Regions from separate parts of the Mesorhizobium sp. SEMIA396 genome, predicted to be linked through region 2. Evidence: predicted binding sites of a transcription regulator. Region 2 holds the regulator's gene; each other region holds the start of a gene.
What was found. Region 2 encodes LexA, which represses DNA repair genes until DNA is damaged. Its sites were predicted from a motif close to TGTTCNNNNTGTGTTCNG; they were not measured.
Positions count from the first base shown of each region.

Region 1 (7,925 bases), on a different contig from region 2:
AGAAATTGTCCGAGGTCGCGATGCGAATGATGCGGTCGTCGGAAAAACCGGCGATCTTCTTCCAGAAGCCGGCCGCCTCGTCATCCGTGTGATAGACGGTGACCAGCAGCTTGTCCTTGTTCAGCCCGAACTCCCTGGTGATCAGGTTCCAGGCAAGCTCGATGGCGCGCTCCTTGAAATAGTCGCCGAAGGAGAAATTACCGAGCATCTCGAAGAAGGTCAGATGGCGCGCGGTGTAGCCGACATTGTCGAGATCATTGTGCTTGCCGCCGGCGCGAACGCTCTTCTGGGCGGTCGAGGCGCGCGAATAGGGCCGCTTCTCCAGACCGGTGAAGACGTTCTTGAACTGCACCATGCCGGCGTTGGTGAACATCAGCGTCGGGTCGTTGCGCGGCACCAGCGGACTCGATGCGACGATCTCGTGACCCTCCTTGCGGAAGTAGTCGAGAAATGTCGACCGGATTTCGTTCACGCCACTCATGATGCTGCCTTTTTGGAAGAGCCGCCGGGCCAACCGGCGGAAATGGGCTCTGCGTTTTAGAAGATTAGGACTTGGCCTTTTAGCCGCCGCGCTTCACCCTGTCCAGAAACACGGAATTGGTCCAATCCACGGCCTTTGCCGGCCGTTCGACCCGGCCTGGTTCCGCCGCCGAAACGCAAAACCGCCGGCACTGGGCCGGCGGTTTCGAAACGCAATAACGCGGAACTCGATTACATAAGCCTGAGATAATAGAACGCGATTATGGCCGAACTCCGGCCGGCATCGCGCACGAAGCTGTTACATCGCGCCGGATTCTTCCTCGAAACCGTCATCATCGCCGCGCTCAGGGCCGCCATTCTCGAGGAATTTTTCGGCGATCAGCCCGGCATTCTGCCTGATCGACAACTCGATCTCGCGTGCCGTGTCGGGATTGTCACGCAGGAACAGCTTGGCATTTTCGCGGCCCTGGCCGAGACGCTGCGAGTTATAGGAAAACCAGGCGCCAGACTTCTCGACAATACCAGCCTTGACCCCGAGATCGACCAGTTCGCCGGTTTTGGACACGCCCTCACCAAACATGATGTCGAATTCGACCACCTTGAAGGGCGGCGCCAGCTTGTTCTTGACCACCTTGACGCGGGTCTGGTTGCCGACGACCTCGTCGCGGTCCTTGATCGAGCCGATGCGGCGGATGTCGAGGCGCACCGAAGCGTAGAATTTCAGCGCATTGCCGCCGGTGGTGGTTTCAGGCGAGCCGAACATGACGCCGATCTTCATGCGGATCTGGTTGATGAAGATGACCATGGTGTTGGAGCGCGAAATCGACGCGGTCAGCTTGCGCAGCGCCTGGCTCATCAGGCGGGCCTGCAGGCCGGGCAGCGAATCGCCCATCTCGCCTTCAATTTCGGCGCGTGGCGTCAGCGCCGCGACCGAATCGACCACCAGCACGTCGATGGCGCCGGAGCGCACCAGCGTGTCGCAGATTTCCAGCGCCTGCTCCCCAGTGTCAGGCTGCGAGATCAGAAGGTTTTCGAGATCGACGCCAAGCTTGCGGGCATAGACCGGGTCAAGCGCGTGCTCGGCATCGACGAAAGCGCAGATGCCGCCCTTCTTCTGGGCTTCGGCGACGGTGTGCAGGGCAAGCGTCGTCTTGCCCGAGCTTTCCGGCCCGTAGATTTCGATGATGCGGCCGCGCGGCAGGCCGCCGACGCCAAGCGCGATGTCGAGGCCAAGCGAGCCGGTCGGCACCGTTTCAATCTCGACGACCTGATCGTTGGCGCCGAGCCGCATGATCGAGCCCTTGCCGAAAGCCCGCTCGATCTGCGACAGCGCCGCATCCAGAGCCTTTGATTTGTCCACTGCCTTGTCCTCTACCAGCCGCAAAGAATTCTGAGCCATGATACATCACCCCTTGGTCGTCAATGAAGGCCGGACAATCCGTAATCCCTGCCTATTTGTACCTTTTTTGTTCTCATTTGGCAAGAGGGGTCAAATAACTGAAAAACAAGCAATATCCGGATTTGTTCTTTTTTTGTCCAGGGATTCGATCAGGAATGCACCGCACGTTGGGCCAGACGGCTCCGTTGTTTCGACCTGCCGAATCGCCGCCTCGCATGCGAAGCTCCGTCGCACCTAGCGCTTGTGCGGCTGGAATAACAAAGGTCATATCGCCGGCATGCTGAAATCCGCGAAAATACTGGCCATAGGCGGCGCCCATATCGACCGACGCGGCCAGGTGTCCGGCGCTTACGTGCCTGCCGCCTCCAATCCGGGCACAATGCGCGAGGATGTCGGCGGCGGCGTCTTCAATGCTTTGCGCAGCGCCGTGCGGCGCGGCGTCTCCGCGTCGCTGATGTCGGTTCGCGGCGGCGATGCCGCTGCCGATACCGTTTCGCGAGCCATCGCCGAGACAGGCATTACCGACCTGTCGGCGGTCTTCCTCGACCGCACGACGCCGAGCTACACGGCGCTGATCGACAGCGAAGGCGAGCTGATCGTCGGCTTTGCCGACATGGCGCTCTATGAGTTGGCCTTTCCCAAACAGATTCGCCGCTCCAGGGTGCGCGAAGCAATCGCGGCCGCCGATGCCGTGTTCTGCGACGCCAACCTGCCGACGGCGGCGCTGGAACGGCTGGTCGCGCTCGCCGCGGGCAAGCCGGTTTTCGCCATTGCCATCTCGCCGGCCAAGGTGGTGCGGCTGATACCGGTGCTGAAGGAGCTCTCGCTGGTCTTCATGAACCGGCGCGAGGCCATGGTGCTGGCCGGCGTCGCCGCGAATGCCAGGGAGCGCGAGGTCGTCGACGGGTTGCGATGCAGCGGCCTCGTCAGTGGCGTGGTCACGGCAGGCGACGCGCCCGTGCTGGGGTTCGATGAAACAGGCGCCTTTTCGATCATGCCGCCCAATCCCCGAAAGGTCGCTGACGTCACCGGGGCCGGTGATGCGCTGGCGGGCGCAACGGTCGCTGCCTTGCTGCGCGGACTGCCGCTGCGGGTGGCCCTGCGCGAAGGCATCGCCGGGGCGACGCTTGCCATCGAAAGCGCCAACGCCGTTCCCGAGTTCACCGCCTCAAGCTTCGCGGAAGCGCTGGCTCTTGTGCCGGATGCCAGGGAAGTGGCATGAGACCGGCGAATTCATAGTGCCGCGATGTTGCCTGGTGTCCCGACGGACGCGCCGCATTCCGGATTGGAGACCCTGATGACCCCTGAGACCGCCCGCCCCCTCATCGACATCCACGCGCCGGTGGCGCAGGCTCTGGCTGCCGGCCGGCCGGTGGTGGCGCTGGAAAGCACCATCATCACCCATGGCATGCCCTACCCCGACAATGGCGCCATGGCGGCCGACGTCGAAAAGATCATCACCGATGGCGGCGCCGTGCCGGCGACGATCGCCGTGGTTGGCGGCCGCATCAAGATCGGGCTTTCGGACGGCGAGCGCGAATCGCTGGCGATGACGGGCGACGCCATGAAGCTGTCGCGCGCCGATCTCGGTTTTGCCGTGGCGCAAGGGCGCACCGGTGGCACCACGGTCGCCGCCACGATGATCGCGGCGCATATGGTCGGCATAAAAGTGTTCGCCACCGGCGGCATCGGCGGCGTGCACAAGGGCGCCGAAAAGAGTTTTGACATTTCCGCCGATCTCGACGAGCTGGCGCGCACGCCGGTCATCGTCGTCTCGGCCGGCGCCAAGGCCATTCTCGACATCGAAAAGACGCTGGAAGTGCTGGAGACGCGCGGCGTGCCGGTGGTCGGCCTTGGCTGCGAGACGATGCCGGCCTTCTGGTCCAGGCATTCGCCGTTCCGCGCGCCGCTGACCTTGCACGAGCCGGAAGAGATCGCGCATTTCTACCAGACGAGGGCAGCGCTGGGGCTCGCCGGTGGCATGCTGATTGCCAATCCGGTGCCGGAAAACCACGAAATCCCGGCTGAGGAGATGGCCGGCTATATCGAGGCCGCGCAGAAGGCCGCCGAGGCGCTCAACGTGACCGGCAAGGCGGTGACGCCGTTCCTGCTGGGAAAGATTCTCGAACTGACTGGCGGCAGGAGCCTGAAGACGAACATCGCGCTGGTCGAGAATAATGCGCGGCTGGCGGCGAGGATTGCGAAGGCGCTTTAGGGTCACGCAGCGAAGGTTCCCCCTCACCCGGATTCCCAAGACCGAATTGCAAAGAACAGTTCGGGGCAATCCGACCTCTCCCCGAGGGGAGAGGAGCTTGCAGCGCCGACGTCGACCTCTTCTCCCCTCGGGGAGAAGGTGGCCGCGAAGCGGACGGATGAGGGGGTGGCCTCGCGCTTGCGGGAATCTACTTCCCCGCCCGTCGCCCCGCCTCATAGGCCCGGCGTGCCCAGATCGTCATCTCGTCGGGATCATCGAAAGCGCTGTCTGGAACGCTCCAGTAGGGCATGGCGACCAGCTTGCCGTGGCGCGAGCCGGTATAGGTCCATTGCGTGCAGCCGGCGGCCTCGAACTCGGGCACGCTTTGCTCGTCGGCCTTCAACAGCAATTCGCCACGCAGCACGATGGCGACGATGACACCGTCGAAATAGATGCCCTTGCCGCCGAACAGTTTTCGGATGCTGACCGGGCCGAGGCCTTCGAACAGTTCGGCGATGCGTTCATTGTCCATGCCGCGATCATGTCACCGGCGTTTGGCCTTGTCATCGCCGCAACCAAAATCATGCTGACAGGTTGTGTGAGGTCGATCGGAGTTCCCGCTATGCCCGTGCTGCTCAAAGGCTCCTGCCGCTGCAATGCCGTCCGTTTCGAGGTGGAGAGCCACACGCCGGCGCCATTCATGCTGTGCTACTGCTCGATCTGCCGCAAGCAGCAGGGCGGCGGCGGGTTTGCCATCAATCTCGGTGCCGACAACGAAACACTGAACATCAGGGGCAAGCGCAGCCTCGGCGTCTTTCGGGCGGAGATCGAGGACGACGAGCATCCGCATTGCGAAATCTCGACCGGCGAGCGCAATTTCTGCAAGAAATGTGGATCAGCCCTTTGGCTCTACGACCCGACATGGCCGGAGCTGGTGCATCCCTTCGCTTCGGCGATCGACAGCGATTTACCCATTCCGCCAAGCAAGGTGCACCTCATGCTGAAATACAAGGCGAACTGGGTGGAGCCGGTGGTTGGCAAGCATGACAAGGTCTTCGACGTCTATCCCGAGGAATCGATCGCCGACTGGCACAAGCGCACGGGCATGTGGGTGGATTAGCCCCGTAAACGGGCGAAGGAGGGTCAGGCGGAGGCGCGTGCCTCTGCCAGCGCCTTCAGGTCGGCCGGCTTCAGTTCGACGGATTCGCCGCAGCCGCAGGCCGAACTCTGGTTCGGATTGTGGAAGGTGAAGCCGGTGCGCAGCGTCGTCTGCTCGAAATCCATCTCGGTGCCGAACAGGAATAGCGCTGCCTCGGGCGCCACATAGACATGCGCGCCGTCGCGCTCGATATGGTCGTCCTTGGTATTGGGCTCGGTCACCAGATCGACCGTATATTCCATGCCCGCGCAGCCGCCCTTCTTGATGCCGAGGCGGATGCCGTGCGCATTGTCACGCGTGGCGACAATCTCGCGCACCCGGTCGGCGGCCTTTTCGGTCATCGTGATGACGGCAAAGCGTCCCATTCTTTTTCCTTCCATTCCATGCAGGTTCAAGGCCTGCCGAATGATTCCTCACCTAAAATGGTGAAGTTTTACCCCTGGCGCAAGTATGCCAGGCCCAACGCTAGTACCAACCCACCGCGACCTGCGCCTCTTCCGACATGCGGTCGGCCGACCACGGCGGGTCGAAGGTCATGTTGACCTCGACGCCGGACACGCCTTCGACGGCGCCGACGGCATTTTCGACCCAGCCGGGCATTTCGCCGGCGACAGGGCAGCCCGGAGCGGTCAGCGTCATGTCGATCTTGACCGAGCGATTGTCCTCGATGTCGATCTTGTAGATCAGGCCGAGCTCGTAGATATCGGCCGGGATTTCCGGATCGTAGACCGTCTTCAGCGCCGAGACGATGTCGTCGGTCAGCCGCGCCAGTTCGTCGGCTGGAATGGCTGATCCCGAAACCAGCGTATTGGGCGCGGTTTCCGGAGTGGTCTCGGCAGCGATGCTTGCATCATCCATGGTCGTCACCCAAAAAACTCGTCATCCGAAGAATTTGCGCGCTTTTTCAAGCGCCTCGGCCAAAGCGTCGACTTCGGCCCTGGTATTATACATGCCGAACGATGCCCTGCATGTGGAGGTTACGCCGAAGCGTTTCAACAGCGGCTGGGCGCAATGCGTGCCCGCCCGCACCGCAACGCCCTGCCTGTCTATCACCATCGACACGTCATGCGCATGAATGCCTTGCAGTTCGAACGAGATGATGGCGCCCTTGCCGGGCGCATCACCGAAGATGCGCAGCGAATTGATGGAGCGCAGCCGCTCATGCGCGTAGTTCTTGAGGTCTTCCTCATGGGCGGCAATGCGCTCGCGGCCGATCGTTTCCATATAGTCGAGCGCGGCACCCAGCCCGATCGCCTGGACGATCGGCGGCGTGCCGGCCTCGAAGCGGTGCGGCGGCTCGTTGTAGGTGACGATGTCTTCCGTCACCTCCTCGATCATCTCGCCGCCGCCCATGAAGGGCCGCATGCCAGCGAGAATGTCCTTCTTGCCGTAGAGCACGCCGATGCCCGACGGGCCATAAACCTTGTGCCCGGTGAAGACGAAAAAGTCGCAGTCGAGATCCTGCACGTCGATAGGCATATGCACGGCGCTCTGACTGCCGTCGACCAGCACCGGAATTCCGCGCGAATGCGCAATGCGCACGATTTCCTTGATCGGCGTCACAGTGCCAAGCGCGTTCGACATGTGGGTAATGGCAACGAGCTTTGTCTTGCTGGTCAGCCGCTTTTCAAATTCCTCGATGTGGAAGACGCCGAGATCGTCGACCGGCACCCAGACCAGTTTGGCGCCCTGCCGCTCGCGGATGAAATGCCAGGGAACGATGTTGGAGTGGTGCTCCATGATCGACAGCACGATCTCGTCGCCCTCGCCGATGTTGGGCATGCCATAGCCATAGGCGACCGTGTTGATGGCCGAAGTCGTGTTCGAGGTGAAGATGATGTTGTCGGTGCTCGGCGCATTGAGGAAGCGGCGCACCGTCTCTCGCGCCTTTTCGTAGGCATCGGTCGCGGCGTTCGAGAGAAAATGCAGGCCGCGATGGACGTTGGCGTATTCCTGGGAATAGGCATGCTGGATTGTGTCCAGCACCGCCTGCGGCTTTTGTGCCGAGGCGCCATTGTCGAGATAGACCAGCGGCTTGCCATAGACTTCCCGCGACAGGATCGGGAAATCGCGGCGGATCGCTTCGACGTCGTAGAAATCTCCGATCTTGCCCGGTGCGTTCATCAAATCACCCGTGCGCCGCGAACCAGCCGTCGAGCCGCGCCTCCAGCGCTTCGACGATTGCCTCGTCGTCAAGTTCCTCGATCACCTCGGCGACGAAGGCCTTGACGAGCAAGCCCCGCGCGCTTTTCTCGTCGACGCCGCGCGCCATCAGGTAGAACAGATGGTTATGGTCGATCTCGGTGACCGTCGCGCCGTGGCCGCAAATCACGTCGTCGGCGAAGATTTCAAGCTCGGGCTTGGTCGAGAACTCGCCGTCGTCCGACAGCAGCAGCGTGTTGCAGGCCATCTTGGCGTTGGTCTTCTGCGCATATTGATGGACGTTGATGCGACCCTGGAAGACGCCGCGCGCCTTGCCCGTCACCACGTTGCGGATGACTTCCGTCGAGGTCGTGTGCGGCACGGCGTGGTCGAGCACCATGGTCACGTCGGTATGGGTGTCGCCGGCCAGGAGGTTGATGCCGCGCAGCTTGAAATCGGCGCCTTCGCCAGTCGTCCTGACCATGATCTCCTGGCGCACCAGTCTGCCGCCGGCGTTCATGACAAACAACGTCAGTTTCGCATTCTTGCCG
Region 1 is NZ_JANIFC010000002.1:894,642-902,566, reverse strand. Features, by position in the region: gene alaS (alanine--tRNA ligase) at 1-481, opposite strand, end outside; gene recA (recombinase RecA) at 779-1,879, opposite strand; gene NP503_RS09445 (carbohydrate kinase family protein) at 2,157-3,101, shown strand; gene NP503_RS09440 (pseudouridine-5'-phosphate glycosidase) at 3,177-4,094, shown strand; gene NP503_RS09435 (TfoX/Sxy family protein) at 4,282-4,605, opposite strand; gene NP503_RS09430 (GFA family protein) at 4,696-5,193, shown strand; gene sufA (Fe-S cluster assembly scaffold SufA) at 5,217-5,597, opposite strand; gene NP503_RS09420 (SUF system Fe-S cluster assembly protein) at 5,698-6,090, opposite strand; gene NP503_RS09415 (cysteine desulfurase) at 6,112-7,356, opposite strand; gene sufD (Fe-S cluster assembly protein SufD) at 7,361-7,925, opposite strand, start outside.
Region 1: recA (recombinase RecA) is a predicted target of LexA. The motif match lies at 1,937-1,954, and genes of this name have one in related genera.

Region 2 (7,925 bases):
TCGATCGGCAGGGGGCGCGTGGCGAACAGGAAGGCCGCGCCATCGACGAGCTCGACCAGCGTCTTGGCGCGGTCCTTCAAGCCCGGAAGCGCTGCCAGCAACTGCGCCTTGGTGCTGTCGTTCAGGCGCGCGGCGATCGCCGGGCCACCTTCGAGATAGGGCAGGGTAGCGATGAAGATGTCGAACAGTCGGGCATCGCTCATGCGGCGCATATGCGCGCCGTTGATCGCCTCCAGCTTGGCGAAGTCGAAGCGCGCCGCGCCCTTGTTGACATCGCCGATGTCGAACCACGAGATCATATCCTTGATCGACATGATCTCGTCGTCGCCATGGCTCCAGCCAAGGCGCGCCAGGTAATTGAGCAGCGCCTCCGGCAGGTAGCCCATGGCGCGATAGGCCTCGACGCCAAGCGCGCCGTGCCGCTTCGACAGCTTGGCGCCATCGGCGCCGTGGATCAGCGGGATATGCGACATGGACGGCACGTTCCAGCCCATGGCGTTGTAGATCACGGTCTGGCGAGCGGCGTTGGTCAGATGATCGTCGCCGCGAATGATATGGGTGACTCCCATATCATGATCATCGACGACGACGGCATGCATGTAAGTGGGATTGCCGTCAGAACGCAGGATGATGAAGTCATCGAGATCCTTGTTGGGAAAGCGCACCTCGCCCTGGACACGGTCATGGACGATGGTCTCGCCGTCGGTCGGCGCCTTGATACGAATGGCGCCCTTGACGCCTGCGGGCGCCTCAGAGGGGTCGCGGTCGCGCCAGCGGCCGTCATAGCGGGGCGGCAGCCCCTTGGCTCTGGCGGCCTCGCGCATGGCCTCCAGTTCGGCCGGCGTGGCATAGCAATAATAGGCCTTGCCCATGCGCACGAGCTCCTCAGCCACCTCGCGGTGGCGCGGAGCACGCTCGAACTGCGACACCGGCTCGCCGTCCCAGCTCAGGCCAAGCCAGGAAAGCCCGTCGAGGATGGCAGCCGTCGCGGCTTCATTGGAGCGTTCGCGGTCGGTGTCCTCGATGCGCAGCAGCATCGTGCCGCCAGTGTGCTTCGCATACAGCCAGTTGAACAGCGCCGTGCGCGCGCCGCCTATGTGCAGATAGCCGGTGGGCGAAGGGGCAAAACGGGTGACGACCTTGTCGGACATGGAACTCTCGGAAACCATCTGAAGCGGGGTGCGGTTGCGCGGGCTTTCGCGCGCCCGGCGTTCATGTAGCATAGGGTGTCGAGGGCGCAAGGGGCAGACCCGATGGCTGGACGAGGCTGGGGCTCGGATCAGGGCGAGGACGCTGCCATCGGCGTCAGCGAACGGTCCCTGTTTGCGCCTCGGCCAGCCCCATTGCCGCCGCCATCGCCCCTTGTGCCGGATCCCGGCAAGGCGCCCTTGCAAGCGGATGTCGCCGCCTCTGTTCCTGTTGCCGAAACCGGCAGGATCGTTCGCGTGCGCCGGCAAATCAGCCTGACATCACTGCCTCGCCTGCGCCACAGCGTGAACACGGCGGCGAGCCTGGAACTCGACCGGGGCGTGGCCTTCCTGCTGGTGCCGGTCTGCCTGGCGATCGGAGCGATCGGCTATTTTTCGCTGACGGCTGAACCCGACTTTGCGAGACCTGTCGCGGTTGTCATCTTGACGGGGATCTGTGCGCTGGTCTCGCGCTCATGGCCAAAGACCCATCTGTGTTTCATGGCGGCGCTTTTGTGCGCCCTAGGACTGCTTGCTGCCAAGGTCGAGACGTGGCGTGCGGGCACACAAATGTTGGGCTCGGAAATCTCGACGCAGGTGACCGGCCGCGTCGTCTCGCTCGACCGGATGGAAACTGGCCGTATCCGGCTGACCATCGACGTGACGTCGACCGCAAGACCGAAACTGCGCTATGCGCCGGAACGGGTGCGGCTTTCGGCACGCAAGATCCCGGCTGACGTGACCGCAGGCTCCCTCATCACTGGATATGCCAAGCTTTTGCCGCCGACTGGGCCGGTGCGGCCGGACAGCTATGATTTCTCCTTCGACAGCTATTTTGCCGGCATCGGCGGCAGCGGGTTCTTTCTCGGCAACCCCAAGCTTGTCGTCAGCGACGGTGGCGACATGCCGCTGCCGGCCCGAATTTCCTCTAGCGTGGAAAATGCCCGCGAGGCCATCGCCGACCATATCAGGGCGAGCGTCGGCGGCGCCGAAGGCGAGATCGCCGCGGCGCTGATCGTCGGCGTGCGCGCCGGCATTCCCGATGACATCAATGAGGCGATGCGACGTACCGGCATCTACCACATCATCTCGATTTCGGGACTGCACATGGCGCTGGTCGCAGGCACCATCATGGGCTTGCTGCGCGGCGCCTTCGCCTTGTTTCCCGACTTTTCCGCGCGTCGCCCGGTCAAGAAGTATGCCGCCTTCGCCGCACTGTTCTCGATCGCGGCCTATCTCATCATCTCTGGAGTCGTCGTTGCCGCCGAGCGCAGCTTCATCATGCTGGCGGTGATGCTGATTGCCGTGCTGTTCGATCGAGCAGCACTCACCATGCGCAATCTGGCGATCTCGGCGATCGCCGTCATCGTGGTGTCGCCGCATGAGGTGGTCGGCCCGAGTTTTCAGATGTCGTTCGCCGCGACCGCGGCTCTGGTCGGCGCCTATGCCGGCTGGGCCGATCACCGCGCGGGAAAAGCAAGACCGCCGCCCCCAAAGCGATCCATGCCCGGTTTCCTGACGCGAAAGTTCGTGCTCGCGGCAACCGGCCTTGCCATGACCTCCATCATCGCCGGCAGCGCCACGACGCTGTTTGCCATCTGGCATTTTCAGCGTGTGTCGCCGCTCAGCCTGTTCGCCAATCTGGCGGTTATGCCGATCGTCACCGTCGTCATGTTCCTGGCTGTCGCAAGCGCGCTGCTGATGCCTTTCGGATTGGATTGGCCGGCCCTCTACCTGATGGGCAAGGGCCTGACGGTGATGATCGCCATATCGGGTTGGATCTCCGAACGTTCGCCTGTCGATGGGGTTGGGCTGATTTCGCAGCAATCTGTCCTGCTGGTGACAATTGCCCTGGTCATCGCGACGATGGCGACAACTTGGCTGCGGCTCGCTGCTCTGCCATTCGCGCTGGCAGGCTTGCTGACCGTCTCGGATACGCGCACGCCGGATGTGCTGATCTCGGAAGACGCCCGGCTGGTGGCGTTGCCGATCGGTGGCGGCGAGCTTGCCGTCAGCCGGGAACGGCCGAACGAATTCACCGTCGACAACTGGAAACGCGCCCTGACATCAGAAACCATCGTCGTGCCAGAGGTGTTCGACAAGAGCGATGGGCAATTCGACGTCGCGGACGCCGTTGAGCTACCGCCGGGATCGCCGTTCTATTGCTCCTCAGGCGTTTGCGTGGCCAGGCATATGTCCGGTGCGATCATTGCCTATGTCGAGGACCGCAAGGACACCTGGAAAGCCTGTGGCTTCGCCGAGCTGATCGTCATCAATGACGCCACCGCCTATGACGCCTGTCACAATCCGCTGGTTCTCGTCATCACCAAGCGGCAACTGGCTCGCAAAGGCAGTGCCGCGGTCTTCTTCGATCGCCAATCGGCGACCACGCCGGCGACAATCAGCTTCGCGGTGAACAGCCCATATCGGCCCTGGCACACGCAACGCAAATACTCTCGTGAGGCGAGGGGGCTGGCACCCTTCAAGAAACCCGAGAAGCCAGCGGCCAACCCGCAGCCGCCTCAGTAGCGGCGGATGAGGCCGACGAGCTTGCCTTGCACCTTGACCCTGTCTGGGCCGAAAATACGGGTTTCATAGGCCGGATTGGCGGCTTCGAGAGCGATGGAAGCGCCCTTGCGGCGGAACCGCTTCAGCGTCGCTTCCTCTTCATCGACCAGCGCCACGATGATCTCGCCGGGGTTCGCCGTGTCGGCATTACGGATGATGACGGTGTCGCCGTCGAAGATACCGGCCTCGATCATCGAGTCGCCCTTAACCTCCAGCGCATAGTGGGCGCCGCCCATGATCATGTCCGGCGGCACCGAGATCGAATGCGTCTGATGCTGGATGGCATCGATCGGCACACCGGCGGCGATACGGCCCATGACCGGTATCGACACGGCGGAGACCGCATCGTCATCATTGCCGGGCGAGGGCATCCGCGAAGGCGCCGGCTTGATCTGCCGGCCAAGGGCACCACCCTGACCGAGACTGCCCTGGATGACGCTTGGCGAAAACTTCTTTGCCGCGTTGAGGCCGGGCGCGATCGAGTCCGGCAATCGCAGCACTTCCAGCGCGCGTGCCCGGTTGGGCAACCGGCGAATAAAGCCGCGCTCCTCAAGTGCGGTGATCAGCCGATGAATCCCGGATTTGGAGGCAAGGTCGAGCGCCTCCTTCATCTCGTCGAAGGATGGCGGAATGCCGCTCTCCTTCAGGCGTTCATGGATGAACATCAGCAGTTCATGTTGCTTGCGTGTCAGCATGGCGGCCCCCAGATTACCTGAAACCAGAATCGAAAAACAAACCCAGAACAAACACTATCTGTTCCAGTTGTGTTCTGCAACCGTTTAAAGTTTAATGAATTTGTTAAGGCTGCTGAAATTATTTGGGCTTGCCAGCGGGTCGCGATCGACAGGCGCCAACCACGGCAATGCGCCTGCTCACATTGAAACCATTATGGTTAATGACCTGTGGCTCATCCTCGACCCAAGGCTTGGCATCATCTGCCGATCGACCTCCACAAGGGACGCTATCAATCTTCGGGACGTTCGTTTGCCGTGAACGAAACGGAGCCAAAACGCCAACGTCTGTTGGCATTTGTGGCTGGAATCAGCCCTCCGTCATCTGCCGGGCAGTGAGGGCGGCGACGGCAAATCGCGGGGATCGTTGCGTCAGGTAACGGCTTCCTTGACGGCGAAACGCTGGTCCTTCCATGCGCCCGTGCGCAGAATGTCTTCTAGCACTTGAACCGCCAGCCACACATCCTTGTAGCCGATATAGAGGGGCGTGAAGCCGAAACGGATGGTCGATGGCGCGCGAAAATCACCGATGACGCCGCGCTCGATCAGCGCCCGCATGATTTGATAGCCGTGATCGTGAAGGAACGACACCTGGCTGCCGCGCCTGGTCGCGTCGCGGGTGGTCTCCAGCGTGAGGCCATAGGCGCCGCACTTTGCTTCGACGAGCTGGATGAACAGTTCCGTCAGCGCGACGCTCTTTTTTCGCAATGCCGCCATGTCGACGTCGTTCCAGATGGCAAGCGCGCCTTTGAGCGCCCGCATCGACAGGACCGGCTGGGTGCCGCACAGAAAGCGGCGGATACCGGTGCCGGCAACATACCCCCGTTCGAAGGCAAAGGGCCGCGCATGGCCCCACCAGCCGCTGAGCGGCTGGCTGATATCGCCGTGATGGCGCTGCGCGGCATAGATGAAGGCCGGTGCGCCCGGACCGCCGTTGAGGTACTTGTAAGTGCAGCCGATGGCGAAATCGGCATTTGCGTGATCGAGCTCGACGGGCAGGGCGCCGGCGGTGTGGCATAGATCCCAGACGATCAGCGCTCCGGCCGCATGAGCCTTGCGCGTCAGCGCCGCCATGTCGCGCAGTTCACCCGATTTGTAGTTGACGTGGTTGACCAGCACCACCGCGACGTTTTCGTTGATCAGCTCTTCGATAGTGGGCGCGTCGACGCCCGCGAGGCGCAGCAGGACGCCGTCCCGTGTCGAGGCCACGCCTTCGGCGATGTACAGGTCGGTGGGGAAACTGTCACCCTCGGCGACGATGACCGACCGGCCCGGCCGAATCTCCAGCGCCGCATGCAGCACCTTGTAGATGTTGGTCGACGTCGTGTCGCAGACGACGGTCTGGCCGGCCGCGGCTCCAATCAGGCGTCCGAGTTGATCGCCGAGTTCGATCGGCATCTCGAACCATCCGGCCGTATTCCAGGCTCGGATGAGGTCCTGGGCCCATTCCTGGGTTGCCGCCTGCTGCAGCTCGCCGAAAACGGCATGAGACGCTGCCCCCAGTGAATTGCCGTCGAGATAGATCACCCCCTCCGGCAGAATGAAACGGTCGCGCATGGCCCGCAGCGGATCTGTGGCATCCATCGCTTCGACTGCGGCGAGATCAGGAAATCCACTCATGGTCAGTCAGTCCCCGGTTGTTCGCGAAGGGTGTTCCGCCGCCGCGCGTCGCTGTTTTCATTTCGACGATGTCAGAGCCGGGTGCGGACCGTCCACAGTTCCGGGAACAGCACCACCTCGAGCATCTTCTTCAGATACGAAGCACCCGACGTGCCGCCGGTGCCGCGTTTCAGACCGATGATGCGCTCAACCGTGGTGACGTGGTTGAAGCGCCAGCGGCGGAAATAATCCTCGAAGTCGACCAGCTTCTCTGCCAGTTCGTAGAACATCCAGTAGCGCTGCGGATCGCGGTAAATGGTTTGCCAGGCGACCAGCACCTCTTCATTCTCGGTTCGCGTCTCACGCCAGTCCGTGCGCTTGGCATCGGCACCGATGTCGAATCCGTTGCGCGCAAGCAGCAGCAGCGCTTCGTCGTAGAGCGATGGTTCGGTCAGGATCGCTTCCAGCTTTCCGCTCAGGTCGGGCCGGTGCTTGTGCGGCCCGAGCATGGCCAGGTTGCGGTTGCCGGCCATGAACTCGATGGCGCGATACTGCCAGGACTGGAAACCCGAGGACTGGCCGAGCGCGTCGCGGAACTCGGTGTATTCGCTCGGCGTCATCGTCCGCAGCACATCCCAGGCATTGTTCAGCTGCTCGAAGATCCGCGCAACGCGCGACAGCATCTTGAAGCTCGGCTCGAGCCGGTCGGCGCGGATGGAACGGATCGCGGCTCCAATCTCGTGTAGAGCGAGCTTCATCCAGAGTTCGGAGGTCTGATGCTGGATGATGAACAGCATCTCGTCATGCGCCGATGACAGCGGCGTCTGGGCCTCCAGCACTTTCTCCAGGTGCAGGTAGTCGCTGTAGGACATGCGCTCCTTGAACGACATCTGGGCGCCTTCGGACGCCGGATCGTATGGCTCGCTCAATCGATTTTCTCCGTGCGCAGCCGGAAGCGCTGGATCTTGCCGGTCTGGGTCTTGGGCAGAGCGGCGATGAATTTTACCGATCGCGGATATTTATAGGGCGCGATCATTGCCTTGACATGGTCCTGCAGGCGCTTGGTGGTGAGGGCGTCGGGCGCGACGCCCTGCGCTAGCACGACATGCGCCTCGACGATCTGGCCGCGCTCGGCGTCCTCGGCGCCAATGACAGCGCATTCGGCGACGTCCGGGTGCGCCAGCAGCGCCGCCTCGACCTCGGGACCGGCGATGTTGTAGCCGGCGCTGACGATCATGTCGTCGGAGCGTGCGGCGAAATGGAAGAAGCCGTCCTCGTCCTGCGTGAAGGTATCGCCGGTGAGGTTCCAGCCGTCGCGCACGTATTCCTTCTGCCTGTCATCGGCCATGTAGCGGCAGCCGGTCGGTCCGCGCACCGCAAGCCTGCCGGTCGCGCCGCGTGGCACCTCGCGCATCTCGTCATCGACGACGCGCGCCTCGTAGCCGCCCACCGGCTTTCCGGTCGACGCGGGCTTCATGTCGTCAAAACGGTTGGAGATGAAGATGTGCAGCATCTCGGTGGCTCCGATGCCGTCGAGGATCGGCTTTCCGGTCTTTTGTGTCCACACTTCGAAAACGGGAGCAGGCAAGGTTTCGCCGGCCGAAACGGCGACGCGCAGCGATGACAGGTCCGCTCCTTCATCCATGGCCTTCAGCATGGCGCGGTAGGCAGTCGGCGCGGTGAAAGAGATCGTCGCTTTGTAGGTCTCGATGATGTGGATCATGTTGGGTGGCGTCGCCTGCTCCAGCAGCGTCGCCGCCGCACCGAAGCGCAGCGGGAAGATGGCGAGTCCGCCAAGGCCGAAGGTGAAGGCCAGCGGCGGCGAGCCGACGAAGATGTC
Region 2 is NZ_JANIFC010000010.1:260,807-268,731, reverse strand. Features, by position in the region: gene gltX (glutamate--tRNA ligase) at 1-1,151, opposite strand, end outside; gene NP503_RS23915 (ComEC/Rec2 family competence protein) at 1,254-3,716, shown strand; gene lexA (transcriptional repressor LexA) at 3,710-4,450, opposite strand; gene kynU (kynureninase) at 4,859-6,106, opposite strand; gene kynA (tryptophan 2,3-dioxygenase) at 6,178-7,014, opposite strand; gene NP503_RS23895 (AMP-binding protein) at 7,011-7,925, opposite strand, start outside.

Region 3 (7,925 bases), on a different contig from region 2:
ACAGGCGCTTCGTCTTGCACGGTTTCGACCGGAGCGTCCGCCTGTTCTTCCACGGCAGGCGAAGCAGGTTCCGCCGCGGCGTCGGAGGTGATTTCGGCGGGAATTTCGGCCGCGGTTTCCGAAACGGCCACTGCGTCCGATGCCGCCTCCGACTCTTCGACGGCTGCCTCTGCTGCGGCATCCGTTGCCGCGGCTTCGGCCGATTTGGCCTGCTCGGCTCGTTCAGCTTCTTCCGTCGCCAGTTTCGCCACCGCCGCTTCGCGGGCGGCGTTGTCCTGCGCTTCGAGCCGCGCCTTGACCTCGACGGCCGGCTTAGGCTCGGCACGATAGCCGAGACCCTTGAGAATTTCTTCCATGTCGTCCGCGGTGGCGCCGAGGATCGACATCATCGGCGGCGTCACCATGAAGGACTGGCCGTCATAGGCGCCGTCCGGGCGCTGGCCGAGGCCGGGCTTCCAGTTGGTCGCCGGACGGATCAGATCCGCCAACCGTTCCAGTATGTCGATGCGCACGGCGCGACGGCCGAGATTGCGGTAGCCGGCAAGCTTATAGAACGTCTTGTCGAAAGCAGGGTCGATCACCACCGAGGTGCGACCCGAGGCGAGCGCATGGACCACGTCGCCAAAACCCGGCTTGTCCTTGCCGTCGTTCTTCAGCGCCCACAACAGCGTCACCAGTCCGGCAGGCGCCGGCTTGATCAGCGCCGGCACGAAGACATGGTAGGCGCCGAAGCGCACGCCAAGCCGGCGAAGGGTGGCGCGGCCTTCCTGGTCGAGCGACTTCATCTCCTCGGCGATGTCGCGGCGGTTGATGAGGCCGAAATTCTCGACCAGCTGGAAGGCGATGCCGCGGCCGATGCCGGAAATCTGGTCGGCGTTTTTCAAGTCGACCAGTGGCTTCAGCAGCGACTCGATCTGGAAATTGACGAAACGCTCGGCACGCGCGGCAACCTTGTCGCGCGCCGGGCCGGTCAGTTGTTCGTCGGCCAGCAGCACCAACCGCGGCTTCAGCGCGTCTTCGCCTGATACAAGCGTGCCGATCGGCGCGCCGATCCAGCGCAGCGTGCCGTCCGAGCCGAGCGCGATGTCGCCATTGGCGCAGGCGCCGAAGCGTTCGGCGCGCGATTCGAACTCGGCGGCCAGCGCCTTCTGGGCAGCGGTGCGCACCGCCTTGGCGTCTTCGCCGCCGGCGGTCTGGTCGGCGGTGAAGCGGAACCCTTGCAACTCGCCGACATGGTGGCCTTCGACAAGGACGGTTCCGGTAGGGCTAATTTCGGCTTCAGGCATGGTATTTTCTCTAAGGCGCCGCATGAGGACGGAAGTCCTGCGGTCTACGAAGCGTTTCGTCAACCGCTCATGCAGCGCATCCGACAATCTGTCTTCGATTTCGCGCGTCTTTTCCTGCCAGTGTGCCTGATCGGCCAGCCAGCCGGGCCGGTTCGACACGAATGTCCAGGTGCGGATCTGGGCTATGCGATGCGACAGCGTGTCAATGTCGCCCTCGGTGGTGTCGGCGCGGCGCACCTGCTCGGCCATGTAATTCTCGTCGACATGGCCGTGGCGTGCGAGGTCCGTGTAGATCGAGGCAATGAGGTCGGCATGCTGCGCCGGCGCGATCCTGCGGTAGTCGGGCAGCGCGCAGGCTTCCCACAGCAGCGCCACGCGCTTGGCATTGGTGGTGAGCGCGCGGATGTCTTCGTCGCGCGACAGATGCTCGAGCGCCTGTGCGTCGACGGCAGGCAATGCCCGCGTCAGTCCCTCGACCGGAGCGTTGGTCTCGATCGAGCGCTTCAGCGCGTCGAGGCTGGCAAAGTCGAAATGCGCGGTGCGCCACTGCAGCACCTTCACCGGATCGAAATCGTGGCCTTCGATCTTCTTGATCAGCTCTTCGTCGAGCGGGTCGACCTGGCCGGTGACACCGAAGGTGCCGTCACGCAGATGCCGGCCGGCGCGGCCGGCGATCTGGCCGAGCTCGGCCGCGGTCAGGTTGCGGTACTGGAAGCCATCGAACTTGCGGTTCTGGGCGAAGGCGACGTGGTCGAGATCGAGATTGAGACCCATGCCGATTGCGTCGGTAGCGATGAGGTAGTCGACATCGCCGGACTGGAACAGCGCCACCTGGGCGTTGCGGGTGCGCGGCGAGAGCGCGCCGAGCACGACGGCGGCACCGCCCTGCTGGCGGCGGATCAACTCGGCGATGGCGTAGACCTCGTCGGCGGAGAAGGCGACGATCGCCGTGCGCCGCGGCAGGCGGGTCAGCTTCTTGGAACCGGCATAGGCAAGATGCGACAGCCTCGGCCGCGTCACCACCGAGACACCCCTCAGCAGGCGCTGCAGGATGCCATGCATGGTGGCAGCACCCAGCAGCAGCGTTTCCTGACGGCCGCGAAGGTGCAGGATGCGATCGGTGAAGATGTGGCCGCGCTCGAGGTCACCGGCGAGCTGCACCTCGTCGATGGCGACAAAGGCGGCGTCGGTCTCGCGCGGCATGGCCTCGACGGTGCAGACCGAATATCTGGCGCCCGGCGGCTGGATCTTTTCCTCGCCGGTGATCAGCGCAACCTTGTGGGCGCCGACCTTTTCGCAGACGCGGGCGTAGACCTCGCGCGCCAGAAGTCTGAGCGGCAGGCCGATGATCCCACTCTCATGCGCCACCATGCGCTCGATGGCGAGATGGGTCTTGCCGGTGTTGGTCGGCCCGAGCACGGCGGTCACGTCGCGGCCCGACAGGATCAGCGGCTCTGTGTGTTTGGGCTGGATGTTCATCAACCTAGAATAAGGCTTCTGGGACCTGGAAATAAGGCTTCTGGCCTCTGGTTGTCGGGAGCGTGCCTCAAATGGCGCGTATGACAGGCGACACATAGGGATTTCGGGCGCGAAGCGAAAGCGGAATGTTCCGCCGGCGGCGAGAAGGTGGTTTTGTCAAGCTTCCAATCGGCTGCGGATTAACGGATAGAACGAGTCTGGAACGAATCGGCGACGAATCAGTGACTCCTGCAGATTCAGCTTTTGTTCACGGCTACATGTGGATTTCGCGGCCGCGAGTCGCACCACATGCTGAATCGCTGAACTGGCCCGTTTCATGCTAAGAGGGTGTTGCCGTTAACCTTTGCCTGGAAACAATCACGGCGGCTAGGCGCGCCTCAACCAACATGATGAAATTGTTGATCTTTCTTAACCTGCGTTAAGCAGTTGGGCAGACGATTCCGGCTGTCGTCGTTAACGTTCGGCTCATAGCCGGAACGAATCGGCGACGAATCAGCGATGGCGCGATTTTCCCGATTTGTTCACCCCAATATCTTGTGTTGTGAACAGCTTATCCACCGAGAATCCACAGGTTACGAAGCAGCTTTCGCACAGGGCGGCGGGTGGCTGTTAACCTCTGCGTGCCGAATTGGGTCAGCTACGGTCGCGAGCACGTCAAAGGGACCGTGCCGGAAACGGGCCGGTGTGCCGGCCCGTCGATCTCCTACATCGCCACGTCGTCAGGCGAAGTATTGGCCGCCATTGGCCGTGATGGTCGAGCCGGTGATGAAGCCGGCATCTTCGGATGCGAGGAAGACGACGCAGCGCGCGATCTCTTCCGGTTCGCCGAGGCGGCCGACGGGGATTTGTGGGATGATGCGGTCGTTGAGCACCCTCTCGTCAATCGCCTTGACCATCTCGGTGGCGATGTAGCCAGGGCAGATGACGTTGACGGTGATGCCGGCGCGTGCTCCCTCTTGAGCGAGAGCCTTGCTGAAACCGATGTCGCCGGCCTTGGCGGCGGAATAGTTGACCTGGCCGGCCTGGCCCTTCTGGCCGTTGATCGAGGAAATGGTGATGACGCGGCCGAACTTGCGGTCGCGCATGCCGCTCCACAGCGGATGCGTCATGTTGAAGACGCCGGACAGGTTGGTGTCGATGACCTCTTTCCACTGCTCGCGCGTGATCTTGTGGAACATGGCGTCGCGGGTGATGCCGGCATTGTTGACCAGCACCGAGACCGGGCCGAGATCGGCCTCGACCTGCTTGATGCCGGCGGCGCAGGAATCATAGTCGGCGACCGACCATTTGTAGACCGGAATGCCGGTCTCGGCCTTGAATTTCGCCGCTGCGGCGTCATTGCCGGCATAGTTCGCGGCAACCGAATAGCCGACGGTCTTCAATGCGATCGAGATCGCCGCGCCGATGCCGCGCGATCCGCCTGTGACGATTGCTACCTTGGTCATGCGTGTTCCCTCCCTTTGGTCGGGAGAGCGAATAGGGAGTAGCGAATAGCGAGTAGGGATCTACGTCCCGTCGCGCTGACGCAATTCTTCCCTATTGACTACTCCCTATTTGCTACTCACTTCTTTTTCAGAGTGCTTCGATGCACATGGCGACGCCCATGCCGCCGCCGATGCACAAGGTGGCGAGGCCTTTCTTGGCGCCGCGCCGGCGCATTTCGAAGACCAGCGTGTTGAAGACGCGGGCGCCGGACGCACCGATCGGGTGGCCGATGGCGATGGCGCCGCCATTGACGTTGACGATCGAGGGATCCCAGCCCATGTCCTTGTTGACGGCGCAGGCCTGTGCCGCAAAGGCCTCGTTGGCCTCGACCAGGTCGAGATCGCCGACCGACCAGCCGGCCTTTTCCAAGGCCTTGCGCGATGCTGGGATCGGGCCGGTGCCCATAATCTGCGGATCGACGCCGGCGGTTGCCCAGGACACGATGCGTGCCAGCGGGGTGATGCCGCGCCTCACCGCTTCCGCCTCGCTCATCAGCAGCGCGCCGGCGGCACCGTCATTGATGCCGGAGGCGTTGGCGGCGGTCACCGTGCCGTCCTTGTCGAAAGCCGGTTTCAGCTTGGTCATGGCGTCGATCGTGGCGCCGTGGCGAATGTATTCGTCCTGGTCGACGATGGTGTCGCCCTTCTTGCCCTTGATGGTGACGGCGACGATCTCGTCCTTGAACTTGCCGGCCTTCTGCGCGGCCTCGGCCTTGTTTTGCGAGGCGAGCGCGAACTGGTCCTGGTCTTCGCGGGTGATCTGGAACTGACGCGCGACGTTTTCGGCGGTGTTGCCCATGTGATAGCCGTTGAAGGCGTCCCACAGCCCGTCCTTGATCATGGTGTCGATCAGCTTGAAGTCGCCCATCTTGACGCCGGCGCGCAGGTGCTGGGCATGCGTCGAAAGCGACATCGATTCTTGGCCGCCGGCGATGATCACCTTGGCGTCGCCGATGGCGATCTGCTGCATGCCGAGCGCAATGGCACGCAGGCCCGAGCCGCAAACCTGATTGAGGCCCCAGGCTGTGGTTTCCTTGGGCAGGCCGGCATTGATCGATGCCTGGCGGGCCGGGTTCTGGCCTTGCGCGGCGGTCAGCACCTGGCCGAGGATGACCTCGTCGACCTCGCCTGGTTCGACACCGGCACGCGACAGCAATTCCCTGATGACGACGGCGCCGAGTTCATGCGCAGGGGTGGCGGCGAAGGCGCCGTTGAAGGAGCCGACCGGCGTGCGCGCCGCACTGGCAATGACGATGGAAGCGGACATTTTCTTCTCCAGACTTCAAGGGTGTTGCTCTGTCGTTGGGGACTTTTCTTGCCCTTTCCCAACCCCAAGTCAAACCGGAAATGGGCATGGCGCCCATGCGCCGCAAGCAGGCCGTGCCTTGCCAGGGCGACCATTCGTCCATTGCTGCGCAGCATATTTTGCCTGCTATGCAGCATTTAGTGATCCCGCACTGCACAAACTGCTTGGAATTGTGAAGCTTTTGCGCATATCCTCAAAAAAAAGGCACAATCGTTATCGGCGGCTTGCTCAGAGGCGCGCCGGTGTCCCCGGGAGGATGTAGATGGCCGCTAAAGACGATCCGATCATCATCAAGAAATACGCCAATCGCCGCCTCTACAACACCGGCACCAGCACCTATGTGACGCTCGAGGACCTCGCCGAGATGGTCAAGAAGGGCGAGGAGTTCACCGTCCAGGACGCCAAGACCGGCGACGACATCACGCATCCGGTGCTGACACAGATCATCTTCGAACTGGAGAACAAGGACGGGCAGAACATGCTGCCGATCCCGTTCCTGCGCCAGCTCATCGCTTATTACGGCGACCAGATGCAGATGATCGTGCCGAGCTTCCTCGAACAGTCGATGCTTGCCTTTTCCAAGGAGCAGGAGCGCTTTCGCGAGCAGATGAAGGGGGCGATCGGCAAGTCGCCGCTCGACATGATGAAGATCACCACGCCGATCAAGGCGCTGGAGGAACAGACACGCCGCAACATGGAAATGTTCCAGAATGCGATGCGGCTGTTCACGCCGTTCCCGCCCGCCGGCACCGCGCCAGCCGCCGCGCCATCGCCCGAGCCGGCCAGGAAGGAAACGTCAGAAAAACCCGACGATCTTCAGGAACTGAAGGACCAGATCGCGGCCATGCAGCGCAAGCTCGACACGATGTCCTGAGCGCTTGGCGCTCTTGCAACCCTACACCAGCACGCCCTCATAGCGGCCGCGCGGCCTGATGACACTTCCGCTTGTGATCTGTTCGACCGTGTGCTCGGCCCAGCCGACGCTGCGTGCGAGCGCAAACAGGCGAAACGGCGCATCGCGCGGCAAGCCGAGGCTGCGCGTCAGCGCTGCCAGCCCAAAGTCGATATTGGGAAGCGCGCCGGTCGCCGCAAGGGCAGCATCGCGCAGCGAAGATAGTGTGCCGTCAACCTCGATCACCGACAGAAGCGCCGCCCCTCGGGGATCGCCGTCAGGATAGAGCTGATGACCGAACCCCGGCAATGGCCGGTCGTGGCTGAGCCAGCGCCGGATCGTCGCATCGGCGCCATGTCGGGCCGCATCCTCGGCCAGTTGCATCACCGCCTCGCCGGCACCGCCATGGCGAGGGCCTGACAGCGTCGCGAGCCCGGCCAGCAGGCAAGCGGCCAGCGGCGCGCCGGTCGAGGCTGCGACGCGCGCGGCGAAGGTCGACGCATTCAGTTCATGATCGGCAAGCAGGACAAGCGCGCGGCGGATCGCATTGGCGCCGCCGGCGTCCACCGACCAGGCCTGCGCCAGCCGCTGATGGACGGGATCTGGTCCTGCCGGTGCGCCCAGCGCGGCGACCAGCACGCCGACAGCGTGCGCGGCATCGGCATGCAGCGAGGCCCGGTTGCGCCCAAGCGACGGGCGCCCTTGGCCGGCAAGCACGGCAAGTTGCGCAAAAGCCGAGGCCCGGCCGGCTTGATGGGGCACATCCGGCGACGGTGCTTCGAAAGCCACCGGTTCCGGCAGAGCCCAGAGAATGGCGGCGGCTTCTTCCAGTGTGGCGTGCCCGGAGAGCACTGCGGCGTCCTGCCCGCGATAGATGAGCCGACCGTGCGAGACGGTCGAAATCGCCGTTGCGATTGAGGGTTCGCCCCAGGCAATGGCGCTTTCAGCGATGACTGATGGGCTCCGTCCGCGCGCCCGGCGGGTCGCCAGTGCGGCGATATCGTCGGCGCGGTACTGGCTGCGGCGCGGATCGGCGCGGTCGGGCCGCATGCCGATGCGCCCACGGCTGACATAGGCGTACAGCGTCTGCGCCCGCACCTTGAGGCGCTCAAGCGCCTCTTCCCGGGACAACCACTCGGACATATCGAGCCCTGATATTGATTCTATTGATCAAGATTGATGGAAACGTTGCCCATCTCTATCTCCGATCCGGAAATGCTTCAAGGAGACAGGCTATGGCGAATGGGCTCGATGACGTGGTGGCGGCGGAAACCGTGCTTTCCGATGTGGATGGTCTTGGTGGCCGTCTGACGATCCGAGGTCATTCGCTGCCGGAGCTGGCCGGCCGCTTGAACTATGCCCAGGTGATGCGGCTGCTGCTCGACGGCTTCTTCGACGACCTTCCCGATGAGGCGCAACTGACGCGGGCACTGGGCCAGGCACGCGCTGAGGTGTTCGAACGGCTCTTGCCCTCGCTG
Region 3 is NZ_JANIFC010000008.1:149,409-157,333, reverse strand. Features, by position in the region: gene NP503_RS20110 (helicase-related protein) at 1-2,765, opposite strand, end outside; gene phbB (acetoacetyl-CoA reductase) at 3,485-4,210, opposite strand; gene NP503_RS20100 (acetyl-CoA C-acetyltransferase) at 4,338-5,516, opposite strand; gene phaR (polyhydroxyalkanoate synthesis repressor PhaR) at 5,818-6,429, shown strand; gene NP503_RS20090 (citrate synthase) at 6,451-7,590, opposite strand; gene NP503_RS20085 (citrate synthase/methylcitrate synthase) at 7,683-7,925, shown strand, end outside.
Region 3: NP503_RS20110 (helicase-related protein) is a predicted target of LexA. The motif match lies at 2,953-2,970, and genes of this name have one in related genera.